DNA from 2 places in the Peribacillus sp. FSL H8-0477 genome. Region 2 is predicted to be linked to the other one. Evidence: riboswitches for the same ligand, from Rfam matches in the RefSeq annotation. Region 2 holds a riboswitch; the other holds the start of a gene.
What was found. Region 2 has a riboswitch for cyclic di-AMP ahead of MHI18_RS03170 (APC family permease). Riboswitches for the same ligand answer to the same signal wherever they lie in the genome.
Positions count from the first base shown of each region.

Region 1: it holds a riboswitch for cyclic di-AMP, as region 2 does, so the genes downstream of both, MHI18_RS22125 (potassium-transporting ATPase subunit F) here and MHI18_RS03170 (APC family permease) in region 2, are expected to answer to the same signal.

Region 1 covers NZ_JBBODE010000001.1:855,452-860,151, reverse strand. The annotation lists gene MHI18_RS04425 (xanthine phosphoribosyltransferase) at 1-422, shown strand, start outside; gene MHI18_RS04420 (nucleobase:cation symporter-2 family protein) at 419-1,723, shown strand; gene MHI18_RS04415 (DUF2294 domain-containing protein) at 1,948-2,322, opposite strand; cyclic di-AMP (ydaO/yuaA leader) riboswitch at 2,563-2,703, shown strand; gene MHI18_RS22125 (potassium-transporting ATPase subunit F) at 3,187-3,261, shown strand; gene kdpA (potassium-transporting ATPase subunit KdpA) at 3,286-4,700, shown strand, end outside.
Region 2 covers NZ_JBBODE010000001.1:612,000-616,699, reverse strand. The annotation lists gene MHI18_RS03195 (cation diffusion facilitator family transporter) at 1-43, shown strand, start outside; gene MHI18_RS03190 (Cof-type HAD-IIB family hydrolase) at 163-915, shown strand; gene MHI18_RS03185 (hypothetical protein) at 1,090-1,254, shown strand; gene MHI18_RS03180 (NAD(P)H-dependent flavin oxidoreductase) at 1,490-2,488, shown strand; gene MHI18_RS03175 (VOC family protein) at 2,524-2,913, opposite strand; cyclic di-AMP (ydaO/yuaA leader) riboswitch at 3,080-3,222, shown strand; gene MHI18_RS03170 (APC family permease) at 3,336-4,700, shown strand, end outside.

The DNA.
Region 1 (4,700 bases), 240 kb from region 2:
AATCCTCAGGTATCGGACCTGGACTTATGGCTGCCTTAGAATTAAACGTTCCAATGATCTTTGCTAGAAAAAAGAAATCTCTAACACTATCAGAGGGGCTGCTGACGGCAACGGTATATTCCTATACTAAAAAAGAAACGAATACGATTACTGTTTCAACGAACTATATTGAATCAGGTGACCGAGTGTTGATTATCGATGATTTTCTTGCGAACGGCCAAGCGGCGCTCGGATTAATGGAGATTTGTAAGAAAGCTGGGGCTTCCGTGCAAGGAATAGGAATTGTGATTGAGAAGGCTTTCCAAGAAGGCGGCGCACTACTTCGGAAGCAGGGAGTACGTGTTGAATCATTAGCAAGAATTCAAGCATTAGAGCAAGGGTCCATTACTTTTGTTGAGGAAAGCTTGGTAACAGCTTTATGAATAAATCACCGTTAAAAATAGCTGCTCTTGGATTTCAGCATGTCATTGCTATGTATGCAGGTGCCATTATTATTCCATTGATCGTAGGAAGTGCCTTAAAACTTTCTTCTGAACAATTAACGTACTTAATCTCTATTGACATCTTTATGTGTGGAATTGCGACGATTCTTCAGGTTTGGAAAAACAAAGTGTCTGGTATAGGACTTCCTATTGTGCTCGGTTGTACATTTACGGCCGTCTTACCGATGATTGCTATCGGTAAGGAATCTGGCATTACCTCAATTTATGGAGCCATTCTCGTTTCGGGGGTAATAGTCGTTATCATTAGTAGATGGTTTAGCCAGTTAGCTAGATTTTTCCCGCCGGTTGTGACCGGATCAGTCGTTACGATTATTGGCATTACCCTCATCCCAGTGGCCATGAATAATATGGCTGGTGGAGAAGGAGCGGCTGATTTTGCATCAGTTGAAAATCTTACACTTGCGTTTGGAACCTTACTATTCATTTTATTACTATATAAATTTTCTAATGGGTTTATTCGGTCTGCTGCGATCTTAATAGGGATTCTTTGTGGAACAGCAGCGGGCGTACTAATGGGAAAAGTAAACTTTTCAGCTGTTGGTGATGCCTCGTGGATGCATATTCCGCATCTCTTCTATTTCGGGATGCCTACGTTTAATGCTGCGGCGATCCTTACTATGACATTAGTTGCCATCGTCAGTCTTGTTGAGTCAACAGGTGTTTATTATGCCCTCGGTGATATCTGTGAGAAAGAAGTAACAAAGAAGGATTTAGCCAAAGGATACCGGGCAGAAGGGATAGCCACAATACTGGGTGGATTATTTAACTCGTTCCCTTATACAGCTTTCTCCCAGAATGTCGGGGTGCTGCAGTTATCAGGTGTTAAAAGTAAAAATGTTATTTATACGGCCGGCGGAATGCTTATACTGATTGGACTGGTGCCGAAAATTGGTGCATTCACAACTGTCATACCGTCATCTGTTCTGGGCGGAGCCATGGTAGCGATGTTTGGGATGGTACTCGCATATGGAATAAAGATGCTCAGTACCGTAGATTTTTCTTCGCAAGAAAACTTGTTAATTATTGCTTGTTCAGTAGGAATGGGCATGGGGGTTACGGTAGTACCCTCGTTATTTACCAATCTGCCAGAAAGCATGCAAATTCTTACGAGTAATGGTATTGTAGCTGGAAGTATGACAGCGATAGTATTAAATATCTTTTTTAATATTGTTCCCAGCACAAAACAGACTCAACTAACAGCAGTCCAAAAAGCCTCATAGAAAAAAAGAGTTGCACAGTGCTGCAACTCTTTTTTTATTCTGCATATCATACATACAGAATCTATGAAAAGAGTTGAAGAAAATGAAAAAAAAGTATTGTCTGCACTGCCATGTGCTGTTAAAAAACGAGGAAGTATTCTGTATATGCGGCAGAAATACCTTCCAAGATATTGTTATTAATACACATAATCAACGCCCTTTAACGGGAAGGTAAGAGATGCAAGTTATTTGAGCGGTTCAAAACATTTTTCTAGATCTTTATCAAGAATATAAACCTCAATCTGTTCTCCAGTTTTTGTACTAATATCTCGATGAGAGGACAGAACCTTACATTTGGTATACTGTTCCACGATTTTTTCATAATCCTGGGTGTACATTTCATGTAGCAGTGAACGCATTTGCTTAATTAATTTCTTTCCTGCATTTCGGCTGGCCAGATGTTTTTCTTCAACAGTCAGAACACCTTTAAATCGGGTAATCAGCATATCATTAATAATATACGTTTTTGCCTCTTGTGGTCCTCTCCCAATCAACTCACGCTGAAACTTGATGAAGGCAGCACTAATCTCAGCTTCAAGTTTTTTCTTAGAATTTAACATAATCCCTCCACTAATTTTGGCTATTGCTGGAATTCAGCATAATTGCTGCCTAACTTCTTGTCAATCAATTTTATGAAAATTTGTAAAAGTTTGAAAAAGTAAGAATTAATGAGAAAACAAGTGATTTGATTTGAAAAATCGTTAAAAATGAATCTATTTCATCGATTTTGGATTTATATGGTTAGTTTACCTAGTTTACAAATGTTTCTAGTTAAGCGTAAAATAAGCGACAGCATAACAATTTAATAAAGGCCAAATCTCAAAGATTTTGAGAACGGAGGACCCAGTATTTTGGGGTTAATTCTGCTTTTGCAGAAGGGATGTGAACTCTTTCGCCATCCTACCCGTCAGCTAACTTCGTCGGCTAAAGCGAAGGAGGTCATAAGACCACCTTATTTCAGGGGGCTTTTTTGTTGATTTCAGCAAAATGAGCAGCCTGTCCTTCTGTAGGTCTTTTTAGTATGCCTATATTGAAAAATTGTTCTTGGATGACTGAGCGTAAAGGAAGCCCTGCTTGCTGGACGTTAAGTAGACCAATGAGTACTTTTTCTCCAAATTAATGTTTGCTTTTGCAAATCATTCTGTTTCTGTTGCAATGAAGTTTTTTCATTGTTGAAACTCGGATCGATTTTTTGCATCGGCTGCATATCGGGGGATGAGTACGCATTGGTCTTTTTTTTATGGATTGATAGTTTGACAGTGACAATACGGAAAGGAGGTGGTGAGGTTTTTTTCATCAACTAGTTGAAAGGAGAAGGTCAAATGGATGTTGTATCCGTGCTGCTAACAGCTGTTTCTTTTTCACTCTTTTTAGGATTTATTCACTTTTGTCAAAATGTTATCGAAAAAGAGGGAGAGTAAATAATGGTTCTATTGATGATTGTCGGAGTGGTTACGTTGTATTTAGTTCATGCATTGCTTAACCCAGAAAAATATTAATCGTGACTAACGGAGGAAATGTAAATGGATTTTTTACAAATCGGTGTGGTGCTGGTATTGCTTCTTGTACTAGCGATACCAATGGCAAACTATTTAACGACTGTTTATTCCCTTGAAACGACCAAGCAAGATCGAGTATTTGGACCAATCGAACGGATTATTTATAAGCTGTCAGGTATACAAACAAGTGAAATGAACTGGAAGAAATACGCTAAAGCCTTGCTGTTTAGTAATCTCATCATGTTTATCATTTCATACCTGATCATCCGCTTTCAAGGAGTGCTGCCTGGGAATCCTAGTAATATAGCAAATATGGATCCGATACTTGCCTTCAATACGGCTGTGAGCTTCCTTACGAACACGAACTTACAACATTACAGCGGAGAATCCGGTTTATCTTATTTATCACAGATGACTGTGATTATCTTTTTGATGTTTACGACCCCAGCCACAGGGCTCGCTCTATGTATGGCTTTCTTTAGAGGGATAACAGGGCAAAAGAATATGGGGAATTTTTATGTTGATTTAGTCCGTTCCCTTACGCGGGTACTGCTGCCGTTGTCCATTCTTATAGGTTTGATACTCGTTTCCCAAGGGGTACCGCAAACGTTTAGTTCTACCGCTGCCGTGACGACCTTAGAAGGAGCTGCACAGAATATCGCGAGAGGACCAGTTGCTGCTTTAGAATCAATCAAGCATTTAGGGACAAATGGCGGTGGATTCTTCGGGGTTAACTCGGCCCATCCCTTTGAGAATCCTACTGGCTTTACTAACATACTAGAAATACTATCAATGTTTTTAATCCCTGCTGCACTGCCCTTAACGTTTGGGCGGATGGCGAAAAACAAAAAACAGGGTTGGATCCTTTTTACTGCGATGGGGTTACTATTTCTTGTCTTCCTGAGTGTGTCCTATTTTAGTGAATTAAATGGGAATCCGGCGTTAGAAAAAATAGGTCTATCACAAGAAAATGGGAGTATGGAAGGGAAAGAGGTTCGGTTTGGAATCGCGCAAACTGCTCTATTTACTGCAGTTACAACAGCGGCGACAACAGGGACAGTGAATACGATGCATGATACGCTGACCCCGCTCGGAGGACTGGTACCGCTCGCCCAAATGATGTTGAACTGTGTCTTTGGCGGTGATGGAGTAGGAACAATCAATATTGTGATGTATACGATTATGGCTGTATTTATTGCTGGGCTGATGGTTGGACGAACGCCAGAATTTTTAGGCAAAAAAATTGAGGCAAGAGAAATGAAATTAATTGCGATCGTCATTCTCCTGCATCCTTTAATCATTTTAGGACCATCGGCGATTGCGTTAGCTACTGAAATGGGTACCACAGCCATTTCAAATACGGGATTTCATGGGATTTCTCAGGTGGTCTATGAGTTTACTTCGTCAGCGGCTAACAATGGCTCAGGGTTTGAAGGGTT
Region 2 (4,700 bases):
GAAAGATTCAAAGACTCTGAAAGAAGAAAATCCAAAAGTTTAAAAAAACGGCCTGAGGTTATGTACCTCAGGTTGTTTTCTTGAGCTTTATCGTTTTGGATCACCGTTTATATTTGATAAGGTATAAGTACACATTACGTTAAGCAGGAAGGGGAATACATTATGACAGATACTAAACCTAAGGCTAAGATTAAGTTAATCGCTCTTGATATGGATGGTACCTTATTGAATCAATATGATGAGGTTTCAGAAGAAAACCGAAAAGCTATTCTTGAAGCAGAAAATAAGGGTGTACATGTTGTGCTGAGTACTGGACGAGCCTATGCAACTTGTAGTGAATATGCTAAATCATTGAATTTATCTTCCTATTTAATTACTGTAAATGGCAGTGAAATTTATAATGAACAAGGAAAATTAATTGAACAAAATATCGTTGATACAGAACTGATTCAATGGATGTGGGACCTGTCACAAAGTCATAAGACTCATTTTTGGGCTGTGAGTTGCGACCACGTTTATCGCGGAGAAATGCCGGAAGACATTACGAGTTCAAAATGGTTAAAGTTTGGGTTTGATAGTGAAGATGACGAAATTCGTGATGATATTCTTCGTCAATTGAAAGAAAAGGGAAGCCTAGAAGTTAGTAATTCTAGTCCAACAAACATTGAAGTGAATGCAGTGGGCGTAAATAAAGCAAAAGCTATTGAGGTTGTTTGTGAAAAACTCGGGCTAACAATGGATGAAGTCATGGCTGTAGGTGACAGTCTAAATGATATTGCGATGATAAAGTCGGCTGGATTTGGCGTGGCGATGGGCAATGCACAAGAAATTGTCAAGGAAACGGCAGATTGGGTAACATCGACTAATATCGAACATGGAGTAGCCAAAGCCATACATAAATGGGTACTTGAATAATGGAAAAACTCCTCTAGACTGAACCGACCCCCGAAAGTTAGATAATAACTTTCGGGGGTATTTTAATGGCCAAAGATGATGTGAATTTGCAACTAGCTGTGGTCAATGACTACTTGGGGCTACAGGGCCTTGGCTTAAAAATACACCATTGATCGTTCTATAGTGCGAAAATGGGTGAACGCATTTTACTTACTTGTACAAGCTGGTTTAGAGACAACCTATTCTGGTCAATTAAAAATGGATGTCATAAACTGGACGAAGGAGGAAGGTGAATCACCCTATAATGCAGCCGAACAGTTCAAACTTACCCTTCCATCTATGAAATTGCTTGGACTATGAAAATCAATCTTCATTCTACATTCCTCATTTCCCTGTTTGGAGAAACCTTCTAATTACAATGTACACCCATTGAAAATGAAAGAATTGACAAAGTTATTATTTGTAGGCATAAGTGTACCTTATGGTACCTAATTTATCCTAAAAAAGGAAGATATCAATATTGTAGAATGTAAAAGTATGATAATATAAGGTAGAATATGTCTGAAAATTCAGTTGGAAATAGGAGGAACTTTCTATGACAAAATCGATTCCTGAAGCATGGTGGAATGAGCTTGCTTTGCCGGTTATCGCAGCTCCGATGTTTTTAATATCCGGACCTGAGCTAGTTAAATCTTGTTGTATGAATGGGGTGTCTGGCTCATTTCCAGCTCCAAATGCAAGGCCGATAGAGGTCCTTGATGAATGGATGGGAGACATCAGCAGCAGTTTAGCAGAAGCGAAATTGAAGGATCCTGCTAAAAAAATTGCGCCCTGGGCAATGAACATGGTGGTACATAGTACGTACAGCCGTCTTCAAGAAGAGTTAGAGCTGGTAATCAAGCATCAGCCGCCAATTGTTATCACTTCACTTGGTTCGCCAAAACATGTTGTCGAAATTGTACATAGCTATGGCGGTTTAGTATTTTCCGATGTTAGTAGTATTCCGTTTGCTAAAAAAGCAGCTGAGGCAGGCGTGGATGGATTGATTCTTGTTGCAGCGGGCGCAGGAGGACATGCCGGAGAGTTGAATGGCTTTGCGTTTGTAGATAGTGTACGTACATTTTGGGATGGAATCATTTTACTTGCCGGCTCAATATCTACAGGAAAAGGAATTCTTGCAGCTCAAGCGGCTGGTGCGGATCTTGCCTATATGGGGACTCGTTTTATTGTGGCAGAAGAAAGTTATGCTGCTGATGCCTACCGTGAAATGCTTGTAACATCAGAACCTGAAGATATAGTCCTAACGGATGCATTTTCAGGAGTTAACTGTAATATGTTAAAACCGAGCATTCGAAACAATGGCCTTGACCCAGAACAACTAGTCAAAAAAGAAAAAGTTAATTTTGACGGTATGGCTCAAAAATCAGATGCAAAAGCTTGGAAAGATATTTGGTCTGCTGGTCATGGTGTAGGCGCGATCGACAAAATTGATTCAGTTGAAGGCATAGTGAAAACACTTCAACAAGAATATAACGAGGCTTTGACAAAGTTAAATGAACAGGCTGCGAAAATTAAAACAAGTGTTTCCCAATAATTATGTTAAATGGACATTCAAGATGTCCATTTTTTTTATTCGTTCGGAGCCACAATTTCAACCTTCATTCGGTCAGGATCCTCGAAAAATACAGCATAATGATTCGGTCCGCCAGCAAAAGGGAAACTTTCTTCATATAAAAGAGGAATCTTTTTTTCCTTTAATTTCGTGAACAATTTATTAACATGCTCCCTGGACTCTCCATGAAAAGCTAGATGATTAAGGCCAATCCTCCCTCGATGGTATCCGCTGTCTATAAAACGGTCATCTGTTTGAACAAATACTAGATACGAGTTTCCTTGTTTCCAACTGATGCCGGACGCCCATTCTTGAAAAACTTCATAGTTTAATTCAGTTAAAAGCCATCCCCAAAACTCAGCTGATTTTTTAAGATTGGCAACATTTATTTCAATATGATGCAGCATGGCGATCGCTCTCCTTTTTTTGTAGATTATACCATAAACTGCTGAATCAATAGAGTGATAGACCGCTTAGTATCAGGCTTTTCCCTCCTATAAAAACTTCATGAAAAAGTAGAAAAATATGTATTTACAAAATGGAGTAGCGGGAGTATGATAATCAACAGTTTCATATTTCTTATCGCTGAATCTTAATAGAACGGAGGACCCATCGAATGCAGTAGATTACTGCAAGGGGTGAATCCTAATATAGGTAGGGCTCCTCTTATGGCCCGAATCCGACAGCTAACTCCGTAAGCGTAATGAAGAGAGGAAGGGTGAAGCTTGTGAGCTAAAAATAATAGGTCCACAAGGCTATTTGCTATGCCTTGTGGGCTTTTTTGTGTCTAAAAAACGAAGGTATCTTACAGAATGTGGTGGTATAAGTCATGTATTCTCCTATTAAACGATTTTTAATTGGCCGCCCTTTAAAGTCATCTGAGCTTGGAGAGCAAAAGCTAAATAAATTAAAGGCATTAGCGATTTTATCATCTGATGCATTATCAAGTGTTGCCTATGGTCCGGAGCAAGTATTATTAGTTCTTATGACAGTCAGTGCCGTTGCGTTTTGGTTTTCAATCCCTATTGCGATGGGGGTATTGGTTTTACTGGCAGCACTGATTTTATCTTACAGGCAAATCATCTATGCCTATCCGGATGGTGGTGGAGCGTATGTAGTTTCTAAAGAAAACCTTGGTATTAATCCGGGATTAATAGCCGGAGGTTCACTTTTAGTCGATTATATTCTGACAGTAGCAGTCAGTGTGTCCGCAGGAACGGACGCTATCACTTCTGCACTGCCGTCCCTTCATTCCTATAACGTGTTAATTGCTATTATACTCGTTGTTATTATTACTATTTTAAGTTTACGAGGGATTACGGAATCTGCATCAATCTTAGCTTATCCCGTTTATTTATTTGTCATTGCATTAGTCATTTTACTTGGTGTAGGCATTTTTAAAATTTTTACTGGTGACATACCAGCTGATCTCCATTCACCGATTGGGACGCCGGTTGCTGGGATTTCTTTATTTTTATTACTTCGAGCCTTTGCATCAGGATGTTCAGCTTTGACAGGTGTAGAAGCCATCTCGAATGCCATTCCAAGTTTTAAAGATCCAGCACCGAAAAATGCGGCAAAAACGCTGACTATTATGGGGATTTTACTCGCGATTCTCTTTTCAGGTGTCATCTTTCTTGCGTACTATTATGGCGTTTCACCAAAAGAAAATGAAACGATCGTCTCACAGCTTGCTTCACAAACCTTTGGACGAAATTATTTGTATTACTTCATACAGGGAACAACGGCATTGATACTAATTTTGGCAGCAAATACGGGGTATTCAGCTTTCCCGCTTTTAGCCTTTAATCTGGCAAAAGATAACTACATTGCTCGTATGTTTTCGATTAGAGGGGACCGACTAGGTTACTCAAATGGAATTATTTTTCTTGGAGCGATGTCCATCTTGCTGATTCTAGCTTTTCAAGGAAATACCGAAAAATTAATCCCGTTGTATGCGGTTGGGGTATTTATTCCCTTTACGCTGTCACAGACAGGTATGCTTGTTAAGTGGATTCGGGAAAAACCGAGCGGGTGGCAAATCAAATTAACGATTAATCTAGTGGGTGCTTTAATCAGTCTGCTTGTTCTGCTGATTTTTTTAATTACAAAATTCACTCAGGTGTGGCCGGTGTTTATCTTCCTTCCGTTAATCGTCACTTGGTTTCACCAAATAAAGAAACATTATGAGTCT